Regions from separate parts of the Sphingomonas sp. PWP1-2 genome, predicted to be linked through region 1. Evidence: riboswitches for the same ligand, from Rfam matches in the RefSeq annotation. Region 1 holds a riboswitch; the other holds the start of a gene.
The links. A riboswitch is a leader RNA that binds a small molecule or an ion and turns the genes downstream of it on or off. The one in region 1 is predicted to bind thiamine pyrophosphate.
Positions count from the first base shown of each region.

Region 1 (15,786 bases):
GAGATCGGCGAAGGTGAACAGCATGCACGGTTGATCGCCCATGTCGATCGGCTGCCCGGCGACGATGACGAGTTTCGTCTCGCCAGTGGGCAAGTCGAGTTCGGCCTCCATCTGCGGGATGGTCCGCCCCTCGGCGAGCCGCTCCTTGCCGAGATCGCGCTTCTCGGCGCGCGCCAGAACGTCGATGTCGTAGACCGTCTTTGCGAGCACGGTGTCGCGGTCGTGCCCGGTCATGTCGAGAAAGCCCTGATTGACCTTCACGAAGCGCAGGTCGTTGAGCCGGCAGATGACCGCCGGTGCCGGATTGGCGTTGAACGACTGTTCGAACCGATCCTCCGCCTCGAAGCGTGCCGAGACGTCCTGGATCACCAGGACGAGACATTCGGGCTCGTCCTCGGCGTTGGTCAGCACCAGGCTGCGCACTTGGTGGACCCAGCGCGGCTCGGCCTCGCCAGCGACCGCAACTTCGACAACGACCTCGGAAAAGGCCTCGCCCGCAACCACGCGCTCGATCGGATAATCGGCGCCGCGCAAGCGGTGGTTGTTGCGATAGCGCAGCTGGAAGCGCTGGCGATAATCGTCGACCGTGGCCCCGAGCGCCTCGATCGCATCAACCCCGTGCATCCCGAGCGCCGCTTCGTTGGCCCACAGGATCGATTGGTCGGGGTCGACCAGGATGACGCCTTCGTCGAGCCCCGCGATGATCTGGCGCAAATGGCGCAGATCCGCAGAGTCTCGCAGCGACTTGAGGGCCGGGGCCACGGTCACGCGATCAGTCGCGCTGGCCGTGCACGAGCCACGCGAGGCCGTAGCCGAGCGCTGCCGCGCCGAGCGCCCAAAGCACTGGTGCCTGCTTGACTGAGTCCTGCGCCGTCCGCGCACCGCGCTTGGCGGCGTCCAGCGCACGATCACCGGCGACCCGCGCCTCGCTGCCGATCTTGTCGGCGAGCTCCGGGGCGCCGTCGACGACGTCGCCGATTGCCGACTTTGCACGACCGTAGAGGTTCTGCGCGCCACCAGCGACCTGATCGACAACGCCATCGACCTGCCAGTCGCGGCTGTTGACGGTGTCGCCAACGGCCTTTTCGATCTTGCCGCCGATATAGCGTGCACCGCCCTGGAATTCGTCCTTGTTCATTTTCTCGCTCCTTGTCCGAAGAAGAAATCCGCAACCGCGGCGTGGCGCCGAACGCAGGGAACATCCCTTGCCCGGCATCGCACCCCACCGAATTGTGCTCGGATCGGACCCATATAACGGCGAGGTCGATGCGCGGTTCCTAGTATTTTTGCGCCATGCGCTAGGTAAGAACTACCCGCCGTCGCAGCGTCAAACGCGCTGCGCGGTCCGCCAGCGGCGATAGCCAAGCCCTGCCAGGACGATCATCGCGGCATAGAGGCCGGCGGTGAGCATCAGCCCCTTGAACACGAACATGCCGACATAGATCACGTCGACCGCGACCCACAGCAGCCAGCTTTCGCGATGTCGCCGTGCCGTCCAATATTGCGCGACGAGGCTGAAGCTGCTCAGCCCGGAGTCGATCCACGGCAGTGCCGCATCGGTATAGTGGCTCGTGCCCCACCCGATCGTGACCGCCCCGATCGCGCCCGCCGCAAGCGCGATTGCCGCAGGCCCCGCGCGCAGCGGCTCGACCACGACGTCGCCATCATCTTCCTTGCCGCGCGCCCAGACGATCCAGCCATACACGATGGCGATGCCGAACAGCGCTTGCAGCACCATGTCGGCATAGAGCCGAACGTCGAGGAACAGCTTGAAGTAGAGCGCACACGCCAGCAGGTTGATCGGCCAGCACAGCATCCGCCGCACGGCGGTCAGCCAGATCCCCAGAAAGCTGACGATGACAGCGACGATCTCGAGCGCGGACATCAGCCGAGTGGCCCGTGCTCGATGCTGTTCAGGAAAGCTTGTCCGTGTGGCGCGATGAACCAGTCGGCGTGGCCGAGCAGATACAGGTCCCACGCCAAACTCGCCTGCTCGGCATCGTCGACGACACCCGCGAAATAGTCGATCTCGGACAGCGCGAATTCGAAATGGACGAGCGGCAGCACGCGCAGCAGCGCCGCCACCTCACCGCGGTCGAGCGGGATCACCGTCGCATACCCCGCGAGCAGCGCTTGCGCGGTTTCGGGATGGCCGATCGTCGCGTCTCTCCCCTGCCCCAACGCCAACCAGTCGATCGCAGTGCGCTCGATTGCGGTCGCGAGGTCGTGCACCGCGCAGGTCCGGTCGGCGAGACCGAAGTCGAACACCGTCGCGACTTGGCCGTCCGCGCTCCACAGCACGTTCGAGGGATGCCAGTCGTTATGCGTCCACAGCGCCTCGCGCCCCGCCAGCGCTGCCGGCACACCCTGGCCGAGCTCGGCAAACAGTCGCACCACCGCCGGCCGCCAGTCGCGCGGTTCGAGGAAGGCCGCTAGCGCCGGCCGCGCCGCGACATAGGCCTCGGTGGCCGCCAACGGATCGGTGCTGGGAAGAATATTGAAGCTCGCCACCAAGGGCTGCACCGCGCGCGCCGGCGCTGCGAAGCCGCGCGACGCTGCGTGTAGCCGTGCGAGCGACGCACCTGCCGCATGCGCGTGCGAGGCCGCGAGGAACGGGGTCCAGGAAAGTCGCTCGCGATACAGATCGAGCCCCGCGCCTTGACGGTGGAGTTCGTAGGTCCAGTCGCCGACGGCGATCGCGCTCGTCCCGGCGTCGGTCAGCAGGATTTCGGGCACCGGTATCCCGGCCGCGGCGAGATGCGCGATGAAGGCGTGCTCCTCCGCCAGGCCGGCAGGCGTCCGCACCGCCGGATGGTGCCGCTTGAGCACGAACATGCCGCGCGTCGTGCGCACCCGCGCCGCCGCCGAGAAGGGCCGCGGCGAATGCCACTCAAGCGCTTCTAGCTGCCCGGCCGCAGGGAAGCGCAAGAGCGCAGCAGCCGCGTCATCATGCGTGATGGCAGGCCAGGTCGGCGGCTCGAGCGTGGTGCCCATGCCGTGGACGAGATGCGGGGCGCTCGCGGCCATGGGATCAGAACACGCGCGACAGCGTCGCGATCAGCGCCGCGCCGCTCCCGACATAATAAGCCGGCGCTGCCCCGGCGATGAGGCTGCCGCGACGCCCGATCGTGTCGCGCGCGTTGGGGGTCACCGCCGCCACGCCCGACAGCACGCGCGGATTGGTGACGTTGATCGCATTGAGCCGCAGATCGGTACGCTTGCCGTCGAGCCACTCGGCCAGATGCACGCCGACCGACAGGTCGAGCGTCGCATAGCCCGGGATGCTCTCGTCATTGACGAAGGTGGCATATTGGCGCGCGACATATTTCAGCGCGCTGCTGCCGAAGAAGCGGCCGTCGTCATACGTCCCGCCGAGCCCTGCCTGGAAGGTCGGGCTCGATACCGCATGCTTGCCGCGCGTCGGCAGGAAATCCGCGCCGACCGGCAGGTCGTTGTCGAGCCGCGCGCGCAGATATTCGCCCGAGACGTAGAGGCTCACCCCCGCGGCGGGGCGGTAGTCGATCTCGCCATCGACGCCGTACGACGTCTGGCTGCCGGCGTTGAGCGTCGAATTGACCTGCGCGCCGCCGACATCGACCAGGGTGGCGAGCTGGCGATTGCGGAAATGGTAATGGAAGGCGGTCACCGACGCCGACAGGCTCGGCCCGATGTAGCGATAGCCGAGCTCCTGCGAGACCGAATATTCGTTCTTGAGCGCGTTCGTCCCCTGCGTGCTCAGCACACCGCCGTAATAGCTGTTGTAGAGCGTGAATTCGTTGGGGCCGCGGAAGTTGGTGGTGACGTTGGCGAACAGCTGCTGCCGGTCGTCGAGTTGATAATGGATCGCCGCGCGCGGCAGTGCGGCAAAGCTGTCGCGGCGCACCGCCGATTGCAGACCGGGCAAATAATTGCGCCCATTGCGGAGCAAGTTGACGCCCTTGAACCCGACGTCGATGGTCAGCCGCGGCGTGAGCGTAATGCTGTCGGCGAGGAAGAAACCCTTGGTCACCGTGAGCGTGCGCTGATCCTCATAGGCGAGCAAGCGGCCATCGGCAGTGCGGATCGCCGTCTCCTGATAGCCCCATGGGTCGACCGGACGCCCGTCCGCACGCACCGCGCCATAGGTCTGCAGCACGCGGTCCTTGCCGTAATCGAACCACAGGCCAGCCGTGATCCGGTGCGCTCCGGCGGCCAGCGTGAGCTTGGCGACGGTGCCGCCGCGGAACTGGTCGCCGGTATAGTTACCGAGCACGGTCGCCGTGCCGTCGACCGCGCCGGGCAGCGCGACCGGCCCCAGCGCCTCGGTGCCGAGGAAATTGCCGGTGGTCGAGAGCGCCGTGCCGTAGGGCGAATTGCCATAACCGAACTGGAGATAGCTCGTCGTGTCGAGCGTCAGCCGATCATTGAGCGCCAGATGCAGCGGCGCCGCAAGATAGACGTTGCGGAACGGCGCGCGATGGAGCCGCCAGTAATTGGTGTTCCCGGCGCTATAGCTGCGGTCGTAATTGAACCCCCGCCCCTGGGCGTTCCAGTCGGCGAGCGTCGGGCTGGGATAGGTCGAGGAATTGGCATCGTTGAACGACACGGCGATGCTCGCGCGGTTGCCGTTGCCCCATTCGTTGAGCAGCTTGGCGTCGACATGCTGGCGCGTGTCGAACCCTGCACCGCGCCAATTGTCGGCGCGGATGTTCGAATAGGACACGAACGCCTTGAGCCCGGTCCGGCCGATCGTGCCGGTATCGACCCGCACGAAGGCGCGCCGCGCGGCGTACGATCCGAGCGAGAGATTGACGAGCGCTTGCGGGCTCGCCTTGGGATCGTCGAGCGTGAGCGACAGCAGCCCCCCCGCCCCGCCGACGGTCGGCGAATCGAGATCGACCGCACCTTGCGCGAGCGTGATCTGCTTGAGGTTCTCGGCATCGGCGAACTGCGCGGGATAGGCGTAATAATAGCCGATGTCGTTCTGCGGCGCGCCTTCGAGCAGCACGCCGATCTCGTCCTGCCCGAGCCCGCGCAGCGTCAGGCTCGAGCTGGTCGACAGGCCGTAGGGGTCGCTCGACGAGACGTTCGCGCCGGGCAGCAGGCCGATGAGTTGGAACGCGTTGAGCGTGGGCGCTTGCTTGGTGATGAAATCGGCCGAGATCGCGCTTTGCGCCTTGGGCGCGTGCTGGTCGGGCAGCAGGCCTTCGGGATCGGGATGGCCGGTGACGACGATATCGCCGGGCGGATCCTTGTCCTCGGCGAACGCCGGGACCGCGAGCATCGCGCTCGACAGCAGCGCGAAGCCGAGCGCGCTGCGCGCGATGCCGTCGGTCGTGAAAAGCCTTCGCGTCATCCGTCGTCACTCCTACACGGAGGGGTAACGGAGTCTGCCGCCAGCCCTCCCTACGCCGGTATCAACCGGATCAGGTTCAGCGGGTCGTGGGCTGCAGCCCACCTCTCAGCCGCGCATGAGCGGCCCCCCGGGGAGCGCGGGGCTTAGTCGGTCAGGTCACGCGAGGAAAGCGCTATTGCGCGGGTGCGGCATCAGCCTCGGTAAATCCCGCCGCGATGAAGCGCTCAGGGAGCGGCGCCTTGGCGATGATCGGCTCCTTGCCCGCCCGTGGCACCATCAATTCGGCGGCGTGCAGCAGCGTTGCGGCGCCGTTCGCCTTGGTCCCGTTGCCGTAGATCGGATCGCCGACCACCGCCGCGCCGAGCGCCTCGGCGGCATGGACGCGGATCTGGTGCGTTCGGCCGGTCTCGGGGATGAACTCGACGAAGCTGCGCCCGTCCTTGATCGACAGCACGCGCCACGCGGTCCGCGATGCCTTGCTGCCCTTGGCGCCGAGCGGATCGCCGACCATCCGCCAGCCGGTCTCTTCGGTGCTGACCTTCGCAAGCGCGAGATCGATCAGCCCGCTTTCACCCTCGACCACACCCTCGAGCACCGCGAGATAGCGCTTGCGCACGAGACCCTGCTCGAACGCCTGTTGCAGCCGCGCGTGCGCCTTGGGATTGCGCGACAGCAGCAGGCAGCCCGACGTGTCGCGATCGAGCCGATGCACCGGCACCGGCCAGCGCTTGAACGCGAAGGTCAGCCCGTCGAGATGGTTTTCGAGGGAGAGCGATCCGTCACGCGGACGATCGACCGGGAGACCGGCGGGCTTGTCGATGACAAGCGCCTCGCCGTCGAGGAAAAGAACATGATTGGCTAGCATCCCACCCCCTTGCCACCGCAAGCGCCGACATGCCAGAGCCCGCGCCGTGCGAGCGATGCGAACTTGGGCGATGGGGATCGCGCTGGCGCCGTGGGCGGCTTCCCCCACGCTCGCCCAAACGGCTGTTCCGGCGAGCCTTTATCCCGGCGACCTCCCCGCCGCGATGGCCGACGGACGCATGCTTGGCCACCTGCCCTATCCTGAAGTCGCAAGCGGCGATCTGGTTGCGGCGCCGCCCGGTTTCGCGGTCGGCCAGCCTTGCGTGATCAATCGCGATGCCGCGCCCGACCTTGCGCGGATGCTGACCGCCGCCGCGCTGACGCCCAGCGTAGGCAAGACGCTCCGCGGCCTGTCGTGCTTCCGCTCGATTGCGCACCAGCGCGCGGTCTTTTGCCACAATCGCCGACGCGGCCATTGCGGCGACCCGGCGATGCGCGCGCTGACCGTCGCGCCGCCGGGGTTCAGCGAGCACGCAACGGGCTATGCGATCGACTTCGCGATCCGGCCGTCGGCGGGATGCGCCGATGTCGACAGTTGCATCGCGACGACCCCCGCGGGTCGCTGGTTGATCAGCCACGCGCCCGACTTCGGTTTCGAACTGTCGTTCCCGATCGGCAATGCGCAAGGCGTCACGTGGGAGCCGTGGCATTGGCGCTGGGTCGGCGCCAATCTGAAGGTGCCTGGCGCGACGCGCGCGCGCCTGGCGGTCGGCCGCGCGCGCGCGAGCTACCCGGCGAGCCCGCGGGTGACCGACATATCCGACCTCTGGCTCAAGCCACCGTCGGTGCCGCCACCCGTCATGCTCCCGCAATTGCTGCCTCCGCCGATCATCGCTCCGGTCGAGCGGCGGAGGCGCAAATGGTTCAGGCTTTGAGCTTGGCCGCCGTCTCGGCGATGCGCTTGCCCTGATAGCGCGCGCCGGCGAGCTCGTCGGCATGCGGCTGGCGGCTGCCGTCACCATCGGCGATCGTCGATGCGCCATACGGCGTGCCGCCGACCACTTCCTTGACGCCGGTCATGCCCTGGAAGCCGTAATCGAGGCCAACGATCGTCATGCCGTGATGCATCAAGTTCGTGATGATCGAGAACAGCGTCGTCTCCTGCCCGCCATGCTGGCTCGCGGTCGAGGTGAAGGCACCGCCGACCTTGCCGATCAGCTTGCCGCCGAACCACAGCCCGCCGGTGGTATCCCAGAACGACGCCATCTGGCTCGGCATTCGACCAAAGCGCGTCGGTGCGCCGACGATGATCGCGTCATAGTCAGCGAGCGCGTCGGGGCCGGAAATCACTTCGTGCGCGGTATCGGTCTTGAAGTGCGCCGCTTCGATCACCGCTTGCGGCGCAGTTTCGGCGACGCGGCGGATGTCGACCTCGGCACCACCGGCGCGCGCGCCTTCGGCGACGGCGTCGGCCATCTGCTCGATATGGCCGTAGGACGAGTAATAGAGCACGAGAACTTTGGTCATTGTAAGATCCTTCTTTTACTTGCCCCCCTCCCGCTTGCGGGAGGGGTTGGGGGAGGGAAGTCTGAAAAGGAAAGGGTAGCGCCCGAGGCACGCCCCTCCCCTAACCCCTCCCGCAAGCGGGAGGGGGATACGCGTACGTCACTCGCTGTCGACGAGCACCAGTTCGGAATCTTCGAGCGCGGTGATCGTGACGGTCTGGCCGCCATCCATCGCCGCGCCATCGCGCGCCTTGAACGTCTGGCCGTCGATCTCGACCGATCCCGTCGCAGGAACCAGATACGCGTGACGCCCGGGGCCGACTTCGTGCGTGATCGTCTCGCCAGCCCGCACCAGCGCTGCGAGCACGCGCGCGTCGGCACGGATCGGCAGCGCATCGGTGTCCTCGGCAAAGCCGCTCGCCAGCGTCACGAACTGCCCCGAACGATCGTCCTTCGGGAAAGGCTTGGCGCCCCAGCTCGGCGATCCGCCCTTGCGGCTCGGCTCGATCCAGATCTGGAAGATCGTCGTCTGCTCGGGCTCGAGATTGTATTCGGCGTGGCGCACGCCGGTCCCCGCGCTCATAACCTGGACGTCACCCGCCCCGGTGCGGCCTTCATTGCCCATCGAATCCTTGTGCGTGATCGCGCCCTTGCGGACATAGGTGACGATTTCCATGTCGCGGTGCGGATGCGGCGGGAAGCCGCTGTTCGCGGCGATCTCGTCGTCATTCCACACGCGGATCGCGCCCCAGCCCATGCGGGCGGGCTCGTAATAATTGGCGAAGGAAAAATGGTGGCGGGCGTTGAGCCAGCCATGCTCGGCATGGCCGAGGCTCTCGAACGAACGTCTCTCGATCATTGCGGATCTCCCGAAGGAATTGCGTTGGCACCAAGATAGGCGTTTGGATTGCGCGGTAAATGGAAACACTGGAAACCGATCGTTTCGACATGTAAGGAAACGCGTCGCCTGGAGCCTGGTACCAAATGCGTCTTCCCGATCTCGAAGCCTGGGCGATTTTCGCCAGTGTGGTCGAACACCGCTCCTTTAGTGGAGCCGCCGATTCGATCGGCGTTTCGAAGGCGACGGTGTCGAAAGCGGTGACGCGGCTCGAGGCGCATCTCGGGCAATCCCTGTTCCACCGCACGTCGCGCCGGCTGACCTTGACCGAGACCGGCAAGGGCCTGGCGGAACATGCCGCCCGGATTCTCGCCGAGGCGATCGCCGCCGAGGAAGCCGCGCACGATGCCGCGACGACCCCGACCGGGCTGGTACGGTTGAGCGCACCGATGACGCTCGGCCTCGCGATCGTCGCGCCGCTCGTTGCCGAGTTCCTCCTGCTCCATCCCGGCATCGAGATCGAGCTGATCCTGTCCGACGCCAAGGTCGATATCGTTGCCGAGGGGTTCGATATCGCGCTGCGCATCGCCGACCTGCCCGACAGTTCGCTGCGCGCGCGTCGGCTTGGGCCGATCGCCATCCATATCGTCGGCTCGCCTGAGTATTTCGCGCGAGAGGGCCGACCGACCCATCCCGCGCAACTCGGCGAACATGCGTGTTTCGGCTATACCAACGTCACCGGACCGTGGCGCTTCTTCGGCCCTGGTGGTGCAGAAGCTGCCGTGCGGCCGAGAGGCCCGCTATCGGCGAACAGCGGCGACGCGCTGCTCCCGGCGCTCCGCGCTGGACTCGGCATCGGCTTGCTGCCCGACTTCATTGTCGGCCCCGACCTTGCCTCGGGGAAGCTCGAGGTCGTGCTCGCCGACTGGCACGGACCGCCGATCGCGCTGCATCTGGTGACCCCGCCAAGTGCGCTCCGGCCCGCGCGCGTCGAGGCGCTGATGGACTTTTTGACGGAGAAAGTTCGCAACCCTTGCGTTCGCGAAGGGTGAAGCGCCTTGCCCCCGATGCCGACGATGCCCGGTTCATCCGCCGGGTCCTGATCGTCATTCTGATCGTCGCGCTCACTGCGGCGGTGTGGCGTGCGGGCAATCTGCTGATCCTCGCGTTCGGCTCGATGCTCGGCGCGGTCGCCATTCGCGCGATTGCCGAGCTCTACGGCAGGGTCGTCCCGCAACGCGCGACGATGCCGCTCGCGGTGACCACGGTGCTCGCGGTGATCGGGTTTCTCGGGTGGCTGTTCGGTGTCGAATTCGCGCAGCAGATCAACCAGCTCGTCTCGCAATTGCCGCATCTGCTCGACCAGCTTTCGCACTGGATGTCGCAATCGCCGGTCGGTGCGAAGATCGTCGAAGCGGTCAAGGCGGCATTCGCCGGATCGCGCGTCGCCAGCGACATCGGGGGCCTGCTGAGCGGCAGCGGCCAGTTGCTGCTCAACTGCATCCTCCTCCTCGTCGGCGCCCTGTTCTTCTCCGCCGACCCCGACGTCTATCAGCGCGGCGCGTTGCTGCTCGTGCCGCCATCGGTGCGCCCGGCGTTTGCCGATGCGCTGGTCGATGTCGGCACGACGCTGCGGCTGTGGCTGCGCGCCGAGCTGATCGGGATGACCTCGATGGGTCTGCTCGTCGGCACGGGGCTGTGGATCGCTGGCGTGCCCTCGGCGTGGGCGCTCGGGCTGCTGGCGGGCCTTAGCGAATTCATTCCCTATGTCGGGCCTACCGCTGCAATGCTTCCCGCGCTCGGGCTTGCCGCGACCGCGGGTACGGCGCCGTTGATGGGCACGCTGATCACCTATGCGATCGTCCGCGTGATCCAGACCAACTTCGTCACGCCCTATGTCCAGAGCCGCGTGATCGACATCCCGCCCGCGATCACGGTGTTCGCGATCATTGCGATCGGCTTCGTGTTCGGGCTGTTCGGGCTCTTCTTTTCGGCGGGACTGCTGGTGGTCGGATTCTCGCTCGTGCGCAGCCTGTATCTGCGCGAGGTGCTCGGCGAGGACCTCACAGACGATGCCGAATCACCCCGCGAATCGCGGATTCAGGCCGATTAATGCGAAATTAACCTTTTGCCTTCATCACTGATCAGGTTAATGGTTTGTGTCAGGCATATCGGGCCGCAGGGAGCTCCGATCGTCTGGTAAGCAATGGGGACCGCCAGATGCGCGTATTGTTGATCGAGGACGAGCCGACGACCGCCAAGGCGATCGAGCTCATGCTGACGGCCGAAGGCTTCAACGTCTACAAGACCGACCTCGGCGAGGAAGGCTTGGATCTCGGCAAGCTCTACGATTACGACATCATCCTGCTCGACCTCAATTTGCCCGACATGCACGGCTACGACGTGCTGAAAAAGCTCCGCGTCGCGCGCGTCCAGACGCCGGTGCTGATCCTTTCGGGGATCAACGAGATGGACAGCAAGGTCCGCAGCTTCGGCTTTGGCGCCGACGATTACGTCACCAAGCCGTTCCACCGCGAAGAACTCACCGCGCGCATCCACGCCGTCGTGCGCCGCTCGAAGGGCCATAGCCAGTCGGTCATCCGCACCGGCAAGCTCGCGGTCAATCTCGACGCCAAGACGGTCGAAGTCGATGGCAGCCGCGTCCATCTGACCGGCAAGGAATATGCGATGCTCGAGCTGCTGAGCCTGCGCAAGGGCACCACGCTGACCAAGGAAATGTTCCTCAACCACCTCTATGGCGGGATGGACGAGCCCGAGCTCAAGATCATCGACGTCTTCATCTGCAAGCTGCGCAAGAAGCTGTCGCTCGCCTGCGAAGGCGAGAATTACATCGAGACCGTGTGGGGCCGCGGCTATGTGCTGCGCGAGGCCGACGAGATGATGGCACCCGCGGCCGTCGCCTGATCGCCCAACAGTTTACCGCTCCCGCTGCGGCGGGAGACAGGCCGCGACATCGGGGGACGTCGCGGCCTTTTCTTTACTTGCGGCTCCACGCCTTGGCGCCGCCGATCCAGGTCTGCTCGACCTTGGTCGCGCGCAATTCGGTTGGCGAAGCGAGCAGCGGGTCGCGGTCGACGATGATGAAATCGGCGCGCTGCCCGACGCCCAGGCGCCCGAGCTTGTCCTCGGCAAAGCCGGCATAGGCCGCGCCCCCAGTGAACGCCCACCACGCCTGCTCGCGGGTGATGCGCTCTTCGGGGCGCCAACCACCGAACGGCTGCCCATCGGCATCCTGCCGCGTGAACGCCGCCGCCCAGCCCGCGAACGCATCGGGCTTCTCGACCGGATAATCCGATCCGAAGGCGAGCGTCGCACCGTTCTTCAGCATCGAGTTCCACGCATAGGCACCGGCGAGCCGATCGGGCCCGAGCCGCGCCTCGGCCATTGCGCGGTCGCTCGTCTGGTGCGTCGGCTGCATCGAGGCGATGATGCCGTTCTTGCCGAAGCGCGGCAGATCGACCGGATCGACGATCTGTGCATGTTCGATCCGCCAGCGGCGATCGCCCTTGTACGTATCGGCCATGTCCTCGATCGCCGAGAGCACTTCGGCATTGGCGCGGTCGCCAATCGCATGGACCGCGACCTGGTAATGATCAAGCGCGGCGCGGCTCATGTAATTGCGGATCACGTCGTCGGACATGAACCCCGCCCCCGTTTGCCCCGGCGCATCGCTATACGGCTTCTTGAGCCAAGCGCCGCGCGACCCGAGCGCGCCATCGGCATAGAGCTTGACCCCGCCCATCCGCAGCCGGTCGCCATAGAGCCACGGCGTCGGCCCGGCGCCGCCGATCCGCACTGCGGTATCGACCCCCATGCCATAGCTCATGATCCGCACGCGCAGATTGCCCGCGTCGCCGGTGCGGCGATACGCCAGCCAGTCGTCCATGCTCGTGCCCATGTCGGCGGTCGCGGTGATGCCGTAGGACATCAGGATCTCCTGCGCCTTGAGGAAGGCGACGTCGCGCTCCTTGGGCTGCGGCTGCGGCACGACCTTCTCGACCAGCGATTGCGCCGCATCGACGAACACGCCGCTCGGTAGCGGGCCGGTCTTCTCAATCCGCCCGCCCGCGGGCGCGACCGACTTGGCCGTGACGCCTGCTGCCTTGAGCGCGGCGCTGTTGCCCCAGCTCGCATGCCCGTCGGCACGCGCGAGCCAGACCGGGCGATCGCTGACCACCGCGTCGAGATCGGCGGCAGTCGGGAAGCGGCCGAGCGCCCACACCTCCTGGTTCCAGCCGCCGCCGATGATCCACTTCTTCTCGGGGTTGGCGGCAGCGTAAGCTGCGATCCGCGCCTTGGCCTCGTCGAGCGACTTGGTGCCCGACAGATCGAGCTCGAGCGCGCGGAAGCCCAATTCCATGACATGCCCATGCGCGTCGATGAAGCCGGGGAGCAGCACCTTGCCATGTTCGTCGGCGCGCCAGTCCAATTTGACCGGGCGCTTCTCGCTGTCGGCTAGCAGCTTGACGACCTTGCCCTCGGGCGAGATCAGCAGGCCGGTGAAGCGAAGGACCTTGCCGTCCTTGTCGAGCGTGATGCCGGTGACATTGTCGATCAACCCATCGGCAAAGCCAGCACTCGGGAGCGAGAGCGCCGCGAGGACGAATGCGGCGCGACGGGCGAAGGACTTGGTCTGCATGCGCAATGCGATAAGCAATGTTCCTTCGTCGCGCCAGATGGTCTAGGCGGCGGCATGGCTACTCATCCCCGCCCCGCGCCCGAAACCCTCCCCGTCACCCTCGCCGATGTCCAGGCGGCGCACGCGCGGATCGCCGATCAGATCGTGCGGACGCCGACGTTCATCAGCAAGACGCTGTCCGAGCTGACCGGGGCGACGGTCTATCTCAAGTTCGAGAACCTGCAATTCACCGCTGCGTACAAGGAGCGCGGCGCGCTCAACACGCTGCTGCAACTGCCCGCGGGTACAAGCGGCGTGATCGCGGCGTCTGCCGGAAACCATGCGCAGGGCCTCGCCTATCACGCCAATCGCCTCGGCATCCCGGCGACGATCGTGATGCCGACCAACACGCCGACCGTGAAGGTGACGCAGACCGAGGGCCACGGCGCGACCGTCGTGCTGTTCGGCGACACGTTCGACGCGGCCTATGCGCACGCCCGCGAGCTCGAAGGCGAGCGCGGGCTGACCTTCGTCCATCCGTTCGACGACGTCCGCGTGATCGCCGGCCAGGGCACGTGCGCGATCGAGATGCTGCAGGACGTGCCGAGCATCGACACCTTCCTCACCCCGATCGGTGGCGGCGGCCTGATCTCGGGCATGGCGGTGGTCGCTGCGGCGGCCGACCATCCGATCGAAGTCGTCGGCGTCGAGGCCGAGTTGTTCCCGTCGATGTTCAACCGCATCAACGGCACCGCAATGCCGTGCGCGGGCGATACGCTCGCCGAGGGCATCGCGGTCAAGGAGCCCGGCGGGATCACTTCGGGGATGGTCAAGGCGCTGGTCGACGACATCGTGCTGGTCAGCGAGCGCAATCTCGAACGCGCCGTCAGCCTGTTGCTGCAGATCGAGAAGACCGTGGTCGAGGGTGCGGGCGCAGCCGGCCTCGCCGCGCTGCTCCAGCATCCCGAGCGCTTCGCCGGCAAGACCGTCGGCGTCGTGCTGTGCGGCGGCAATATCGACACGCGGCTGCTCGCCAACGTCCTGCTGCGTGATCTCGCGCGCTCGGGCCGGCTCGCGCGATTGCGGATCCGGCTGCAGGATCAGCCCGGCGCATTGTTCAACGTCGCGCGGATCTTCGATGCCGAACGCGTCAACATCATCGAGATCTATCATCAGCGCGTCTTCACGACGCTCCCCGCCAAGGGCCTGATCACCGATGTCGAATGCGAGACGCGCGACCGCGCGCATCTCGACCGGCTCATCGCCGCTTTGCGCGCCGGGGGCTATGAAGTGAGTACCGTCGAACTCGCGTGACGAAACGAATCTGGCGTGCGGCCAACCGAGTCCCGCGACTCTATCGCAGGGGCCCGGATCGGTGCATTTTATTGCCAGCGCGCTGAATCGATTCAGCAAATGCGGCATTAACCACCAATATTGGTAAAGCCGCTTTTCATCACGTTCGGGAAGATTCATAACGGCGGTGCGAACTGGCCGCCGGGGCGGCAGGACACGATTATTCAAGGGACCCTCCGCGGTGACAGCGCCATTCCGCTTTCCACGATTCTTCGTCACCAGCCCGTCGCCCTGCTCGTATTTGCCCGGTCGCCAGGAGCGGAAGGTGTTTACCGAGTTGCGCGGCGAGCAAGCGAGCGATCTTAACGATGCGCTCGGCCGGATCGGCTTTCGCCGCAGCCAGTCGGTCGCGTATCGCCCGAGCTGCTCGGGCTGCACCGCGTGCGTCTCGGTCCGCGTCGTCGTTTCGGACTTCGAGGCGAATGCGACGCAGCGCAAGCAGTTGCGCAAGAATGCCGATCTCGAAGTTTCCGCCTGCCGTCCGTGGGCGACCGACGAGCAATTCCAGCTGCTGCGCCGCTACCTCGCATCGCGGCATCCCGGCGGCGGCATGGCCGAGATGGACGAAGGCGATTATGCCGACATGGTCGAGCATTCGCCCGTCAACAGCTTCATCGTCGAATATCGCGAGCCGTCGCTCCACGGCGAGCGCGGCAAGCTGATCGGTGCATGCCTCACCGATCAGCATTCTGACGGGCTGTCGATGATCTACAGCTTCTTCGACTCCGACAGCACCGATCGCCCGGGGCTCGGCAACATGATCATCATGGATCACATCCTGCGCGCACGTGCCGTCGGGCTGCCCTATGTCTATCTCGGCTATTGGGTGAAGGGCTCGCCGCGGATGGCGTACAAGATCCGCTATCGTCCGATCGAAGTGCTCGGCCCGCAAGGCTGGGGCCTGCTGGTCGACGAGGATGCGGTCTATTCGCCGCCCGCCGAGAAATACGCGATCATGGCCGAGCAGATGGTAACGACGCGCTGATCCGATCGCGGGGTTATTGCCCCGCCGCGCGATCCACATGGAGGTCGACGTCGAGCACCTCGTCGCCCTCGCCCAACCGGGATCCGGCGACGGGTGCGGCCCCTGCCGAATCGAGCGCGACGGCCACGCGCGCATAGGCTTCGTCGGCGCAGAGGCCCGTGCACGGATCGAACGCTACCCATCCGAGCCCTGCCACATGCGCCTCGGCCCAGCCGTGCGGCGCGGGGCGACCATCCCCGACCTCGATACACGACGGGCTGTAGCCCGAGACATAACGCGCCGGCACGCCGAGCGTCCGCGCCGCGGTGACGAACACCTGCGCCAGAT
Region 1 covers NZ_JAFCXM010000001.1:721,807-737,592, reverse strand. The annotation lists gene ACP7C5_RS03650 (PAS domain S-box protein) at 1-768, opposite strand, end outside; gene ACP7C5_RS03645 (CsbD family protein) at 773-1,138, opposite strand; gene pnuC (nicotinamide riboside transporter PnuC) at 1,328-1,885, opposite strand; gene ACP7C5_RS03635 (phosphotransferase enzyme family protein) at 1,885-3,027, opposite strand; gene ACP7C5_RS03630 (TonB-dependent receptor) at 3,032-5,335, opposite strand; TPP riboswitch at 5,366-5,475, opposite strand; gene ACP7C5_RS03625 (RluA family pseudouridine synthase) at 5,508-6,200, opposite strand; gene ACP7C5_RS03620 (M15 family metallopeptidase) at 6,256-7,074, shown strand; gene wrbA (NAD(P)H:quinone oxidoreductase) at 7,064-7,666, opposite strand; gene ACP7C5_RS03610 (pirin family protein) at 7,805-8,503, opposite strand; gene ACP7C5_RS03605 (LysR family transcriptional regulator) at 8,629-9,534, shown strand; gene ACP7C5_RS03600 (AI-2E family transporter) at 9,531-10,595, shown strand; gene ctrA (response regulator transcription factor CtrA) at 10,703-11,407, shown strand; gene ACP7C5_RS03590 (amidohydrolase) at 11,481-13,142, opposite strand; gene ACP7C5_RS03585 (threonine ammonia-lyase) at 13,197-14,435, shown strand; gene ACP7C5_RS03580 (arginyltransferase) at 14,656-15,459, shown strand; gene ACP7C5_RS03575 (transglutaminase family protein) at 15,473-15,786, opposite strand, start outside.

Region 2 (15,786 bases), on a different contig from region 1:
GAGCGCCTTCACGGTCGCTGCGCGCGCCGCCGGCCTCGCGACCAATGCAAGCGGCGCGGTCGACAACGTCAACGGCACTTTCGACCCTTACGCCAACGACCAGAACTTCCTGCTTGCCGCCTTCCTGTTCGAAGATGTCGGCGTCACCGCCTATAAGGGCGCGGCCTCGCTGCTGACGACCAAGGCCTATATCGACGCGGCGGCGGGCATCCTCGCCGCGGAGGCCTATCATGCCTCGATCATCCGCACCGTGCTGTACAGCAAGGGCCTGGCGACGCCGTCGCTGCGCACTGCGGCGGGCGCGATCTCCGACGTTCGCGACAAGCTCGACGGGACCTCGGACGACGATCAGGGCATTGCCTCGGCAGTCGTCGCGAACAGCCAGTTCGCCGCGCTCAACGGCCTGACGGCATCGAACATCGTCCCCACCGGGCTCGACGGCATCGCCTATGGCCGCTCGACCGGGAACGTGCTCAATATCGTCTACCTCAACAGTCTGGCTGTCGCGAAGGGGGGCTTCTTCCCCAATGGGCTCAATGGCACCATCGTGACCAGCACCGCGAATTGAGCCGCCCGATACCTTCAGCCTGACGCCTTCCAGCTTGCCCGAACGGGAGTTCCCCAGTGATCGATAGCGACATCCTCTTGCAGGTTCTCGACGCCGGCGAACGCCGCCGCGCCGAGCGCCGTAATTTCCTGCGCAGCGCTGGCGTCGCCTCGCTCGCCGTTGGCGGCGCATCGCTGCTGTCGGCCTGCGGCGGCAGCGGCTCGACGAGCACCGATCCAGGCGCGACGGCGACCGCAACGCCGACGCCGAGCCCGAGCTCGACCAGCACGCTGCAGGATCAGGACACGCTCAACTTCGCGCTCAACCTCGAATATCTCGAAGCGCAGTTCTACAGCTTTGCCGTTACCGGCGCAGGGCTGCCCAATGCGTTGATCGCCAAGGGCGATGGCAACCAGACCGTCCAAGGCACCGTGACGGGCGGCCGCAAGGTCACTTTCACCGATCCGATCGTCCAGCAATATGCGGTCGAGATCGCCGCCGACGAAGTCGCCCATGTCGCCTTCCTGCGTTCGGCACTTGGTGCTGCGGCGGTTGCGATGCCGTCGATCAACATCGATGGTGGCGCCAATGGCGCCTTCTCGGCCGCCGCGCGCGCCGCCGGGATCGCAACCACCAATGGCGTCGTCGATCGCGTCAACGGCACCTTCGACCCTTACGCCAGCGACGAGAACTTCCTGCTCGGTGCGTTCATCTTCGAAGATGTCGGCGTGACCGCATACAAGGGCGCTGCGCAGACGATCAACACGACGTTGCTGCTCGATGCCGCTGCGGGCATCCTCGCGACCGAGGCTTACCACGCCGGCCTGATCCGGACCGTGCTCTATTCGAAGGGCCTCGCCACCCCGAGCCTGCGCGTCAATGCCAACCTGATCAGCGACGCGCGCGATAGCCTCGATGGTACGAGCGACATCGATCAGGGCATTACCGGAACCGCGACGACATCCAACCTCGTTCCGGTCGATGCCAACGGCCTGGTCTACGGCCGTACCGCAGGCCAAGTGCTCAACGTCGTCTATCTCAACAAGAACGCCGTGGTCGGCGGGGGCTTCTTCCCCAATGGTTTCAATGGCAACATCCGCACCAGCGCCGCAAACTAGTTGCACGCGGCGCGCGAGCGCCTAGACTGACGCCATTCCCCGGGGGGCTGCTGTTCGGCGGCTGAGAGGGGGGCACGAGCCCCCGACCCGCATCAACCTGATCCCGTTAATACGGGCGTAGGGAGGGAGCGGTGGCCGCCCGGAAACCGTCTTTGCTCCTTGCGATTTTGGAGCGAAGAGCATGGCAGATATCCCGGCGCGTACCGAAATCGGCGTGACGACTGGCCCGATCCGTGGCTCACGCAAGATCTACGTGCCCTCGGTGGCAATTCCCGGGCCAGGCGTCGCGATGCGTGAGATCCTGCTTGAACCATCGTGTGGCGAGCCGCCGCTACGCGTTTACGACACGTCGGGGCCCTATACCGACCCCAAAGCGCGGATCGATATCCACGTCGGCTTGCCGACGCTGCGGCGCGACTGGATTCTCGCACGCGGCGACGTCGAGGAATACACTGCGCGCGAAATTCGCCCCGAAGACAATGGCTTGAGCGGCCCCGATCGTTCGACTGGCTTACCGCAATATCCCAATGTCGTTAAACGCCCGCTGCGCGCCAGGCCTAGCGCCAATGTCAGCCAGATGCACTATGCGCGACGCGGCATCATCACCCCCGAGATGGAATATGTCGCGATCCGCGAGAATCTCGGGCGCGCTGCCGCCAAGGAAAAGCTGATCCGCGACGGCCAGGACTTCGGCGCATCGATCCCCGATTACGTGACGCCCGAATTCGTCCGCGACGAAATCGCGCGGGGGCGGGCGATCCTTCCCAACAACATCAACCATCCCGAATCCGAACCGATGGCGATCGGCCGCAACTTCCTGGTCAAGATCAACGCCAATATCGGCAACTCCGCCGTTGCGAGCAACGTCGCGGCCGAGGTCGACAAGATGGTCTGGTCGATCCGCTGGGGCGCCGACACGGTGATGGACCTGTCGACTGGCCGCAACATCCACGACACGCGCGAATGGATCCTGCGCAACAGCCCCGTGCCGATCGGCACCGTGCCGATCTACCAAGCGCTCGAAAAGGTCGGCGGCGTTGCCGAGGACCTCACCTGGGACATCTTCCGCGACACGCTGATCGAACAGGCCGAGCAGGGCGTCGATTACTTCACGATCCATGCCGGCGTGCGGCTCGCCTATATCCCGATGACCGCGAAGCGCGTCACCGGGATCGTCTCGCGGGGCGGATCGATCATGGCGAAATGGTGCCTCGCGCACCACAAGGAGAGCTTCCTCTACGAGCGGTTCGACGAGATCACCGAGATCATGAAGGCGTATGACATCGCCTACTCGCTCGGCGACGGCCTGCGACCTGGCTCGATCGCCGACGCCAACGACGAAGCGCAGTTCAGCGAGCTCTACACGCTCGGCGAACTCACCCACCGCGCTTGGAAGAGCGACGTCCAAGTGATGATCGAAGGCCCCGGCCATGTGCCGATGCACAAGATCAAGGAGAATATGGAAAAGCAGCTCGAAGTGTGCGGCGAGGCGCCCTTCTATACGCTCGGGCCGCTCACCACCGATATCGCACCGGGCTATGACCATATCACCAGCGGGATCGGCGCGGCCATGATCGGGTGGTATGGCACCGCGATGCTCTGCTACGTCACGCCGAAGGAGCATCTCGGACTCCCCGATCGTGATGACGTCAAGGTCGGCGTGGTGACCTACAAGCTTGCCGCGCACGCCGCCGATCTCGCCAAGGGCCATCCCGCCGCCAAGATGCGCGACGATGCGGTCAGCCGCGCGCGCTTCGAATTCCGCTGGCGCGACCAGTTCAACCTGTCGCTCGATCCCGATACGGCGGAACTCTATCATGACGAGACGCTCCCCGCGGAGGGCGCAAAGACCGCGCATTTCTGTTCGATGTGCGGGCCGAAATTCTGCTCGATGAAGATCACGCAGGAAGTGCGCGATTTTGCGGCGAAGCAGAACCAGCCGGCGGACGGCTTCCTCGCCGCAACGCCGATGGTCGATGAGGCCGACGCCGACCGCGCCGCGTTCGCACGCGGTGTGCAGGCCGAGGCGGGCATGGCTGAAATGAGCGCCACGTTCAAAGCAAAGGGCAGCGAGCTCTACCTGCCCGCGACCGAGTGACCTGCCGGTCCGGCGGACGCCCGAAGTGTCCGCCGGCCGCGGATCAGATACGCTCGCCGGTCAGCCGCTGGCACACCATGTCGAGTTGATCGAGCGTCGAATAGGACAGCGTCAGCGTGCCCCCCTTGGCGCTGTGCGCGACACGCACCGACAGGCCCAGCAGATCGGCCAGCTGATGCTCGAGCGCCGCGAGATCGGGATCTCGCCCCTCGCTGTCGCGCTGGCCGCGCGGCGCAGGCTTGGCAGCGCGCGCCATACGCTCGGTATCGCGCACCGACAGACCGCGCGCGACGACCTGGTCCGCCAGCGTCTCGACATCGGGCGCGCCGATCAGCGCGCGCGCATGCCCCATCGTCAGCGCACCATTGACGACGCGCTCCTGCACCGGGGTCGGCAGCTCGAGCAGACGCAGCAGATTGGCGATGTGGCTGCGCGACTTGTTGACCAGCTTGCCTAGCGCTTCCTGCGTGTGACCGAAATCCTCGATCAAGCGATGATACGCTTCGGCCTCTTCGATCGCATTGAGGTCTTGCCGCTGGATATTCTCGACGAGCGCGACTTCGAGCGTTTCGGTATCATCGAACGCCCGCACGATGACCGGCACCTCGTGCAGCCGCGCACGCTGGGCAGCGCGCCAGCGGCGCTCGCCTGCGACGATCTGATAGCCGGTGCCGTGCGGCCGCACGACGATTGGCTGCAACACCCCGCGCAGCGCGATCGATTGCGCGAGTTCCTCGAGTGCGGCTTCGTCGAAGTGCCGCCGCGGCTGGCCCGGATGCGGCGTCAGCGAGCCGACGGGGAGCGAGCGCACACCCGGCGAGGCATTCTCCTTGCCTTCACCGACGGGCTCTTCGCGCGCCAAATCTCCCATCAAGGCGTTGAGGCCGCGGCCCAATCCCGAACGCGGCTTCGGGCGTGCAATCGGAGGCGTCGAGTCGGTCATGCGGCCCTTGCAGGTTGCGGGGTATCAAAGGCGGGCAGCCGCGCGATCAGCTCACGCGCGAGCGCGATATAGGCTTCCGAGCCGGGGCAGCGATAATCGTAGATCAATGCCGGCAAGCCGTGGCTCGGCGCCTCGGACAAACGCACGTTGCGCGGAATCACCGTGTCGAACACCACGCGACCCAGCACCGCGCGAACGTCGTTCGAGACTTGGTCGGTCAGACGGTTGCGACGATCGTGCATCGTCAATGCGACACCCATGATCGACAGCGCGGGGTTGAAGCGCTCGCGGATCCGCTCGACGGTGCTCAACAGCTGGCTGAGCCCTTCGAGCGCGAAGAATTCGCACTGCAGCGGGACGAGCAGCGAATTCGACGCGACCATCGCATTGAGCGTCAGCAGACCGAGCGACGGCGGACAATCGATCAGCACGACGTCCCAGCGATGATCCGAGCGGGCGAGAGCGCGCGACAGGCGATGCGTGCGCTCTTCATATTCGACCAGCTCGATTTCGGCACCCGAGAGGTCGACCGTCGCCGGTACGATGTCGAGCTTGGGGACGCACGTCGGCATTGCCGCGACGTCGATCGATGTCTCGCCGAGCAGAATGTCATAGGTCGAGTGATGCCGGTCGGCGCGCGCGATCCCAAGCCCCGTCGAGCAATTGCCTTGCGGATCGAGATCGAGCAGCAAAACCCGCAGCCCGGTCGCAGCAAGCGCAGTGCCGAGGTTGATCGCGGTCGTCGTCTTTCCGACACCGCCCTTCTGGTTCGCGACGGCAATGACGTTCATCGGCGTGTTACCCCTGATGCAAGAACGATCAGCGAGTCGGGATCGGTGATACTGTGTTCCACGTGAAACACCCCGTCCCATGCTAGCTGCGCGGCGGTGACATCTGCCAGCGCCGTCCGCCCTTTTGGCAGAATCCAGCACGTTGCGGAAGATGCGCACTTCGCGCCCCAGGCGAAAAGACTGTCCAACGATGCGACGGCCCGCGCCGAGATAATCCTTGCATCGACAAGGACATCCTCGATCCGCGCACACTTCACCGTAACGCGATCGCCGACCCCCATCGCCTCCGCCGCTTGCGTCAGGAAGTCTGCGCGACGTCGACGCGGCTCGACCAGCCAGACCGGTCGATCGGTAAGAGCTGCAACAACCAGTCCTGGGAAACCGGCACCGCTCCCGATATCGAGCCATACCCCGTCGTCCTTGGGGGCGAGCATCAGCAGCTGCGCGGAATCGACAATGTGGCGCGTCCACATCGCGCCCAGCGTCGAGGGTGCAATCAGATTCTGCTGCGCGCTTTCGGCGGTAACGATCTCGACGAGCTGTCGCATCGCCGCGAGCCCGTCAGCGCCAAAGTGCTGCGAGACCCAGTCCCGCGCTTCGTCCTCGGTCACGCCGCCTTCTTTCGTATCTGCAGGAGGATCGCCGTCAGCGCCGCCGGGGTGATGCCGCGAATGCGACCCGCCGCTGCGAGCGTCGCGGGGCGTGCGGTCTCGAGCCGTTCGATCATCTCGCTCGATAGCCCGGGGACGGTCGCGAAGTGCAAGCCATCGGGAACGGCGATCGTGTCATGCGACCGCATCGCCGCAACTTCGGACTCCTGCCGTGCGAGATAGGGGGCGTAGCGCGCGTCCTCGGTCGCTTCGGCAAGCAGATCGGCATCCATGCGTTCGAGGAGGTCTGGGGCCACCATCTCGAGCGTCACGCCCGCCACGCGTAGCCATGCGGCGCCCGATCGACGTTCGGGATCGCTGCCGATCACCGCACCGCGCGTCGTGAGCGTTTCGCTTGGCACCGTCTGGTCGAGCACCCGTTCGATTTCGCCACGGCGCTCGATCCGATCCGCGAGCCGCTCGATCCGCGCGGGCGACAAGCACCCAATCTCAGCCGCTATCGGGCTCAAGCGTGTCTCGGCATTATCGGCGCGCAATCGCAGCCGATATTCGGCGCGAGCGGTGAGCATGCGATAGGGTTCGGTAATGCCTTGCAGCACCAGATCGTCGATCATCACACCGAGATACGACGATGCTCGGTCGAGCACGATCTCGGGCCGCTCGAGCGCGCGCGCCGCTGCATTGAGCCCCGCCATCAACCCTTGGCCGGCGGCTTCTTCATATCCAGTCGTTCCGTTGATTTGCCCACAGCAATACAGACCTTCGAGCGCGCGGACCTCCAGCGTGGCATCCAGCGCGCGCGGGTCGATGTGGTCATATTCGACGGCGTATCCCGGCGTCAGCATCGTCGTGGCCTCGAGCCCGGGGATCGAGCGAAGCATCGCCGCCTGGATATCGACGGGCAGCGAAGTCGAAATGCCGTTGGGATAGATCGTCGGATCGTCGAGGCCCTCGGGTTCGAGGAAGATCTGATGGCCGTCGCGGTCGCCAAAGCGATGGATCTTGTCCTCGATCGAGGGGCAATAGCGGGGGCCTGCCCCCGCGATCGCACCGCCGAACAGCGGCGACCGGTCGAGCCCGGAGCGAATGATGTCGTGTGTCTGCGGCGTCGTCCGCGTGATCGCGCAGTGAAGCTGGGGCAGGGGGCGATGCTTCGAAACGGGTGACATGGTCCACGGCTCGGCGTCGCTTTCCTGCTGCGCCAGCCGCGCCCAGTCGATCGTGCGGCCATCGAGCCGTGGCGGCGTCCCGGTCTTGAGGCGCGCCATCGGCAGGTTGGCAGCGCGAAGCTGCTGCGCGAGCAAGGACGCGCCCGCTTCCCCGACACGCCCACCTTCGGAGCGTTCCTCACCACAGAACATCCGCCCGCCGAGGAAGGTGCCAGTTGCTAGCACCACGGCGCGTGCATGAAGTACCGTACCATCGGCTAGGCGAACACCTGCGACGCTCCCGCTCTCGCTCAGCAGGAGACCGGCGACTTCGCCACCGATAATCTCCAACCCTGCTTGCTGTGCTAGCATCGCGTTGATCGCTGCCGCGTAGCGGCGTCGGTCCGCCTGCACTCGTGGGCCCTGAACGGCTGCGCCTTTGCTGCGGTTGAGCATTCGGTAGTGGATACCCGCCGCATCGGTCGCGCGCGCCATCAGGCCGTCGAACGCATCGACCTCGCGGACAAGATGCCCCTTGCCGAGACCCCCGATCGCGGGGTTGCACGACATCGCGCCCACTTTCGCAGGATCGAAGGTGATCAATGCGGTCCGTGCGCCGCGGCGCGCCGCCGCGGCGGCAGCCTCGGTGCCGGAGTGTCCGCCACCCACTACGATGACGTCGAAATCGTTCATGGCTTCGCGCTAAATGGCTCGCCGCGATCTGTCAAAGCCGACCGTGTTCCACGTGGAACATCATTTGCCGATGCAGAAGCGCGAGAAGATCGCGTCGAGCACGTCCTCGGTTCCGGTGCGCCCCGTGATCGCGTTGAGTGACCGCATCGCGCAGCGCACTTCCTCTGAGACGATCAGCAAATCGCCTTGACCCGCCTGGCGGAGATGCTGCTCGCTTTCGCGCAGCAACGACCGCTGCCGATCATTTGTCGCAATCGCATCGGCGACGGGGAGCAGCGCTTTCGCCTCCGCGGCAAGCCGCGCCCACAGGCCGGCTATGCCAGCCCCGGTCTCTGCCGAAACAACGAGCTCAGCGAAAGGGGGAGGGGACGAGCGCGACGACAGGTCGGCACGCGCGTGTACCGCGATATGCCTCGGATCGGCAGGCGGGGTGTCGCCCAGCCACAGCACGATATCCGCCGAGCCCATCGCCGCCTCGGCACGCGCAATGCCGATCTCTTCGACAATGTCGTTGGGCGTATCCGTCAGACCGGCAGTATCGGTCAGCAGATAGGCGATCCCCCCACGCGTGACCGCGGCCTCGATCCGGTCGCGCGTCGTCCCCGACAATGGCGAGACGATCGCCACATCGCGCGCCGCGAGCACGTTGAGGAGCGTCGATTTCCCACTATTGGGGGGCCCGGCTATCACCACGCGTACGCCGTCGTGCAGACGCTCGACCGGGGGCGTTGCGAGCAGCGCAGCCATCGCATCCGCAATGCCTGCGATGTTGGTCGTGATCGCCTCGACCGCTTCGTCGGGCACATCGTCTTCGTCGGAGAAATCGAGCTGCGCTTCGATGCTCGCAGCCACTGTCACCAACCGGTCCGACCAGTCTTCGATAACGGTGCGCAATCCGCCTTCCGCAATCCGAAGCGCTGCACGACGCTGCGTCTCGGTCTCGGCGCTGAGCAGATCGCCGAGGCCTTCAGCTTCGGTCAGATCGAGCACACCGTTGGTCAACGCACGGCGCGTGAATTCCCCCGGCTCGGCGGCGCGCAGACCCGGTTGCGCAGCGAGGACATCGCCGACCGCCGCCACCACCGCACGCCCGCCGTGAAGATGGAGTTCGACCAGATCCTCACCCGTCGCGGTACGCGGAGCCGGAAAGGTCAGGACCAGCGCACGATCGAGCAATCGCCGGTCGGCAGGATCGCGCAAGGCGCGCACGCCCGCCACGCGCGGTGACGGCAGGGTCCCCGCGAGCGCCGCTGCAACCGCCATCGCCGACGGCCCGCTGATCCGCATGATCGCGATCGCCGCCGGCGGCGGGCCGCTCGAGCAGGCAAAGATCGTGTCGTCCGCCACGGCTTATTTCGCTGCGCGATCGAACATCGTCCGCCACAGTCCCATGCTCGCATCGCTGACCGGCGCCCAGCTTCGCATCATGTTTTCGATCAGGTCGGGCGAAACGACGCCATCCATCGAATCGGTCATCATCGACAGATACTTATCGTGGATCGGCGTGAGATCCGGGAGCCCCATGAACGCACGCGCTTCCTGGGGGGTACAATCGATCTCGACGTTGATCTTCATTACGGCGTCTCCGCTTGAGCCGGCACGAGCCCGGCGCCATAGTCTGCTCATGTATGCGCGCGATATGGCCCGGATCGCAACGCCCGTCGGCGTGATCACGATCAGCGGCGATGACCGCGAACTCCATGCGATCACGCTGGGCGGGGAGGGCGAGATCGTCGCGGGGACAACCGCACCCGTACGTGCCGCCGCCGAGCAACTGACCGCGTGGTTTGCGGGAGCGCTAACGACCTTTGATCTGGCTTTGTCAGCGGCAGCGTCCGAACGCGGGGAGGCGCTGCGGACCGCAATGGTCGCGATCCCGTATGGCGATACGCTAAGCTACGGAGCACTCGCCAAGCGTGCTGGATCGAGTGCGCGGGCGATCGGGCAGGCCTGCGCGCACAATCCGTTCCCGATCGTGGTGCCATGCCACCGCGTGGTCAATGCCTCGGGAAGCCTCGGCGCCTATTCGGCGGGGGAGGGGCCGATCACCAAGCAATGGCTGCTCGCGTTCGAGCGGCGCGGTCGGCGGGATCTGCTGCTTTAGGGATTTGGTCGGCGGGGCGGGCATGGGCAAAGCCCATGCCGTCGGTCGGGCGCGGAATTGCGCCCGCCGGCCGAGCCGGTGCGAGTCCGGCGGCAGCCTGCCGCCGGCCGCACTCGGCTATTGATTCATGCTGTCGAAGAAATCTTCGTTGGTCTTCGAATTCTTCATCTTGTCGAGCAGGAACTCCATCGAGTCGATCGTGCCCATCTGCATGAGGATGCGGCGCAGCACCCACATCTTCGACAGCTTGCTCTGATCGACCAGCAGCTCTTCCTTGCGCGTGCCCGACTTGCCGACGTCGAGCGCCGGGAAGATGCGCTTGTCGGCAACCTTGCGATCGAGCACGATTTCCGAGTTACCCGTGCCCTTGAATTCCTCGAAGATCACTTCGTCCATCCGGCTGCCGGTATCAATCAGCGCGGTCGCGATGATCGACAGCGAACCGCCTTCCTCGATGTTGCGCGCGGCACCGAAGAAGCGCTTCGGACGCTGCAGTGCATTGGCGTCGACACCGCCGGTCAGCACCTTGCCCGACGACGGGACGACGGTGTTGTAGGCCCGGCCGAGACGCGTGATCGAGTCGAGCAGGATCACGACGTCCTTCTTGTGCTCGACCAGGCGCTTGGCCTTTTCGATCACCATTTCAGCGACTTGCACGTGGCGCGTCGCGGGCTCGTCGAAGGTCGAGGAGACGACCTCGCCCTTCACCGAACGCTGCATGTCGGTCACTTCCTCGGGGCGCTCGTCGATCAGCAGGACGATCAGGAACACCTCGGGGTGGTTGTCGGTGATCGCCTTGGCGATGTTCTGCAGCATCACCGTCTTGCCGACGCGCGGCGGCGCGACGATCAGCGTGCGCTGGCCCTTGCCCTGCGGCGAGATGATGTCGATGACGCGCGCCGACTTGTCCTTGACGGTCGGATCGGCGGGATCGAGCGTGAGCTTCTCATCGGGATAGAGCGGCGTGAGATTGTCGAAATTGACGCGATGACGAACCGCGTCGGGATTGTCGAAATTGACCGCGGTCAGCTTGGTCAGAGCGAAATAGCGTTCGCCATCCTTCGGTCCGCGGATTTCACCTTCGACCGTATCGCCGGTGCGCAGGCCGAATTTGCGGACCTGGTTGGGCGAGATGTAGATGTCGTCAGGGCCGGCGAGATAATTCGCCTCGGGGCTGCGCAGAAAGCCAAAGCCGTCGGGCAGCACTTCGATCGTGCCGAGCCCCATGATTTCCTCGCCCTCTTCGGCCTGGACCTTGAGGATCGCGAACATCAGATCCTGCTTGCGCAGCGTCGATGCGCTCTCGATGCCGAGCTCCTCGGCCATCGCGACCAGTTCGGCCGGCTTTTTGTTCTTGAGGTCTTTGAGATGCATGGAGGGCGTCCGGGGCATGAAGATGCGAGGGGGGAGCTTCGGTCGGCGACAGATACGCGACGATGCTAGAGGAAGGATGCCGCGACCGAGCGGGTGGACCCGCCGCATCGTGACACGGCGTTGGAGATACGATCCGGCGCGCGGCGCGTCAAGGCTTGGCGGTTTTTGCGCAAGTGCTGAGAGCGCGATTATCGGTCGCCCTCCGCACGCGTCGCGTCCCACGCGCAGAGGGCTTCAGGACCTCAGAAAGGCTGGACGATCGCGAGGATGACGATGAACGTCACCAGCACCGCCGGCACTTCGTTGATCAGCCGCAGCTGCCGCCCGGTGAGCGTCGGCTTGCCCGCCGCCAGCTTCTTCGAATAGCCGACCGCCCAACCGTGATACCCGCTGAGGATCACCACCAGCAGCAGCTTGAGATGCAGCCAGCCGAGCCCACTCGCGCCCGAGAACAGCCCGAGATTGGCGCCGAGCGTCAAGCCGAGCACCCAGACGACGACCATCGCAGGCGTCAGGATGATCTTGCGGATCTTGGCTTCGCGCTCGACCCATTGCGCCGCCTCGGGCGAGCCGATCGCGGCTTCCTGATGATACACCAGATAGCGCGGCAGCATGAACAGCCCCGCCATCCAGAAGATGACGAAGATCAGATGCGCTGCCTTCATCCACGGATAGGCATTGCCGAGCATCCCGATCATCGCGCGCTCCGGACATAGGCGAGCAACTGCTCGACATGCGGGATCGGCGTGTCCTGCAGGATGCCGTGGCCGAGATTGAAGATGTGCGGCCGATCGGCGAACGCGGTGAGGATGCGCGACGCGGCCTGTTCCATCGCCGCCCCGCCGGCGATCAGGACGAGCGGATCGAGATTGCCCTGCACCGGCATCCCCTGCGGAAGCGTCCGCGCGGCCCATTCGGGGTCGATCGTCTCGTCGAGCCCGAGCGCATCGACCCCGGTCTCGCGCGCATAGGCAGGAAGCTTCTCGCCCGCGCCCTTGGGAAAGCCGATCACCGGGACGCCGGGGTGGCGCTCATGCAGCGCCGCGACGATCGCGGCATTGGGGGCGATCACCCAGCGTTCGAACTGCGCGGGGCTGAGGCTGCCGGCCCAGCTGTCGAACAGCTGCACCGCCTCGACGCCTGCCTCGATCTGGCGCGACAGATATTCGATCGTGCAATCGGCGATCGCGGTGATGATCCGACCAAAAGCGGCAGGGTCGCCATACGCAAAACGCCGCGTCTCGCCCTGATCCTTGCTGCCATGTCCTGCGACCATATAGGTGGCGACGGTCCACGGGCTTCCAGCAAAGCCGAGGAAGGTGGTCTGTGGCGGCAATTGCGCTGCGACCAGGCGCACAGTCGCATACACCGGATCAAGCCGCTCAGGCGCCGCCTGAAGGCTTTCCAGCGCATGATCGACGAGCGGGGGCGTCAGCGCCGGTCCTTCGCCGACACCGAAGCTCAGACCCTGTCCCAGCGCCGAGGGGACCATCAGGATGTCCGAGAACAGGATCGCACCGTCGAAGCCGAAGCGCCGGATCGGTTGGATCGTTACCTCGGCTGCCGCTTCACTGTCATTGACCAAAGCGAGGAACCCGCCCTTCTCGGCCCGGAGCGCGCGATATTCGGGGAGATAGCGTCCCGCCTGGCGCATCAGCCAGATTGGCGGGGTGGAGGCACGCTCACCCTTGAGCGTGGCGAGCAGCGGCTTGTTTTGCGTCAGCACGATCGGTCTTTCCTCACCCTACTTCTATAAGAATCTAGAATCTTAAAAGGTTGAAGTGGTTGTTGGCACGTTGATAACGGGGCTTATGCCGCCATCCCCAAAATGCCAACAGATTGACGCGGCGCAATCGACGCTCACGCCTTGAGTCGGCGTGCTCGTCCCCATTATCCACAGGCTGTGGGGGGAACCATGGGGTGTTTGCGCGATTGTGGATAGCATGAGGGTTATGCACCGCGGTCGCTCGGCTTTGCGGACGGGCAAAGTTGCGCTAGCGCTTGCCCCCATGTTGTCCACAGTTTCGCCCCGCACCCGTCTCTGATGCGCCTGCATCTCCATCTTTTGTCGGATTCGACCGGCGAAACGCTCGAGAACATCGCCAAGGCCGCGCTCGCGCAATATGACGATGTCGAGACGATCCGGCATTTCTGGCCGATGGTCCGGACCGAGGCGCATCTCGAGCGCATTTTGCAGGAAATCTCGCAAAATCCCGGGTTGGTGCTGTTCACTCTGGTGAACAGCGAGACGCGGCGCACGCTCGAGACGCGCTGTCGTACGCTCGGGCTCCCCGCGGTCGCGCCGCTCGATGCGGTGACGGGCGCGCTGTCGGGCTTGCTTGGTCAGGCGGCGAAGGCCCGCCCGGGGCGGCAGCACGTGCTCGACGCCGCGTATTTCGCGCGAGTCGATGCGATTCAGTTCACGATCGCGCATGACGACGGGATCCTGGCCGAGGAGTGGGAAGAGGCGGACATTCTGCTCGCAGGCGTGTCGCGGTCTTCGAAGACGCCGACGTCGATCTATCTCGCCAATCGCGGCTTCAAGACCGCGAATATCCCGATCGTCGTCGAAAGCCCGCCGCCCGAAAATCTCTTCACGTTGAAGAACCCGATCATCGTCGGCCTTACGACGAGCGCCGATCGGCTGATCCAGGTGCGCCGCAACCGGTTGCTGTCGCTAAATGAAACGACCACCACCGCTTATGTCGACCAAGAAGCGGTGACGCGCGAAGTCGCCTATGCGCGGCGGATGTTCGCCGACAATGGCTGGCCGGTGATCGACGTCACGCGGCGCTCGATCGAGGAAACCGCAGCGGCGATCATTGCGCTTGTCGGCGAACGCCGTGGCGAAACACGAGGTGAGGCATGAAGCTCCTGCTGGCGTCGCAAAGTGCCTCGCGGCGCGCCATGCTGACCGCGGCAAATGTCCCGTTCGTCGCGGTCTCGGCCGGCGTCGATGAGGAATCGGCAAAGGCGGCGTTGCTCGGCGAAGGGCTCGCCGCGCGCGACATGACCGATGCCCTGGCCGAACTTAAGGCGATCAAGGTTTCGTCGGGTGAGGGGCAAGCGCTTGTGCTCGGTTGCGACTCGGTCGTCGCGCTCGAGGATGGGTCGATGCTCGACAAACCGCGCGACCGGGCCGAGGCGGGCGCGCATCTGCGCCGGCTGTCGGGCAAGCGTCACGAACTCGTCAGCGCCGCGGTGATAGCCGAAGGCGGCCGTCCGGTGTGGCGCGTCGTCGATCGTGCGCGAATGCACGTGCGCCCGCTGTCCGAGGCGTTCATCGAGACCTATCTCGACCTCGAATGGCCCGAGATCTCCGGCTGTGTCGGTTGCTATCGGATCGAGGGCCCGGGCGCGCAATTGTTCAGCCGGATCGAGGGGAGCCAGTTTACCGTGCTCGGCCTGCCTTTGCTGCCGGTGCTCGATTATCTGCGGGTTCGGGGAGTTATGGCGTCATGATGCTGGCCGAAGTGATCGGCGATCCGATCGCGCATTCCAAATCGCCACTGATCCACGGCTTCTGGATCGAACGCCTCGCGCTCGATGCCGAATATCGCCGCTGTCAGGTCGCTGCCGACGGGCTGGCAGCGTATTTCGAGGCGCGCAGTGCCGATCCCGCTTGGCGCGGCTGCAACGTAACGATCCCGCACAAGATCGCGGTGTTCGACCATGTCCCCGATCCCGGTGGCGTCCGCGCCACGATCGGCGCGGCCAATACCGTGTTCCGCGGCGAAGACGGCAAGGTGATCCTGACCAACACCGATGCCGCCGGCTTCTATGCGCCGATCAACCAGCTCGAACTTACCGGCGCGCCGGTCGTGGTGATCGGGGCAGGGGGGGCGGCACGCGCGGTGTTGTTCGCGCTCGCGCGGCTCGACGTCGGTCCGGTGACGATCCTCAACCGCAACGTGCTCAAGGCCGCGGCGTTGCTGTCGTCGTTCGGGCTCAAGGGCAAGGCGCTGCCGCTCGATGCGACGCTCCCGGCCGCGGCCTTGTTGGTCAATGCGAGCGCACTCGGGATGGTCGGGCAACCCCCGCTCGAGCTCGATCTGGCGCCGTTGCCCGAGGATGCAGTGGTGTATGACGTCGTTTATGCACCGCTCGAAACGCGCCTGCTGGCGGCGGCGCGCGACCGCGAGCTCGAGACGGTCGACGGGCTCGATATGCTGATCGGCCAGGCCGCGCTCGCGTTCGAGCTGTTCTTTGGCGTCGCCCCACCGCGCGACGAGGCGAGCGACGACGAGCTCCGCGCGCTGCTGACCGCATGACGGCCGAGCGGCCGATCACGATCGGGCTGACCGGGTCGATCGGCATGGGCAAATCGCCCGTCGCCGCGATGTTCGCCGACGCCGGCGT
Region 2 covers NZ_JAFCXM010000004.1:346,737-362,522, forward strand. The annotation lists gene ACP7C5_RS12650 (ferritin-like domain-containing protein) at 1-568, shown strand, start outside; gene ACP7C5_RS12655 (ferritin-like domain-containing protein) at 625-1,665, shown strand; TPP riboswitch at 1,696-1,806, shown strand; gene thiC (phosphomethylpyrimidine synthase ThiC) at 1,847-3,763, shown strand; gene ACP7C5_RS12665 (ParB/RepB/Spo0J family partition protein) at 3,807-4,634, opposite strand; gene ACP7C5_RS12670 (ParA family protein) at 4,703-5,497, opposite strand; gene ACP7C5_RS12675 (16S rRNA (guanine(527)-N(7))-methyltransferase RsmG) at 5,494-6,108, opposite strand; gene mnmG (tRNA uridine-5-carboxymethylaminomethyl(34) synthesis enzyme MnmG) at 6,105-7,949, opposite strand; gene mnmE (tRNA uridine-5-carboxymethylaminomethyl(34) synthesis GTPase MnmE) at 8,010-9,296, opposite strand; gene ACP7C5_RS12690 (DUF6489 family protein) at 9,300-9,524, opposite strand; gene ACP7C5_RS12695 (methylated-DNA--[protein]-cysteine S-methyltransferase) at 9,574-10,053, shown strand; gene rho (transcription termination factor Rho) at 10,171-11,427, opposite strand; gene ACP7C5_RS12705 (CopD family protein) at 11,670-12,125, opposite strand; gene hemE (uroporphyrinogen decarboxylase) at 12,122-13,153, opposite strand; gene ACP7C5_RS12715 (pyruvate, water dikinase regulatory protein) at 13,472-14,296, shown strand; gene ACP7C5_RS12720 (Maf family protein) at 14,293-14,889, shown strand; gene ACP7C5_RS12725 (shikimate dehydrogenase family protein) at 14,886-15,698, shown strand; gene coaE (dephospho-CoA kinase) at 15,695-15,786, shown strand, end outside.
Region 2: linked by a shared signal. The riboswitch ahead of thiC (phosphomethylpyrimidine synthase ThiC) and the one ahead of ACP7C5_RS03630 (TonB-dependent receptor) in region 1 are both predicted to bind thiamine pyrophosphate.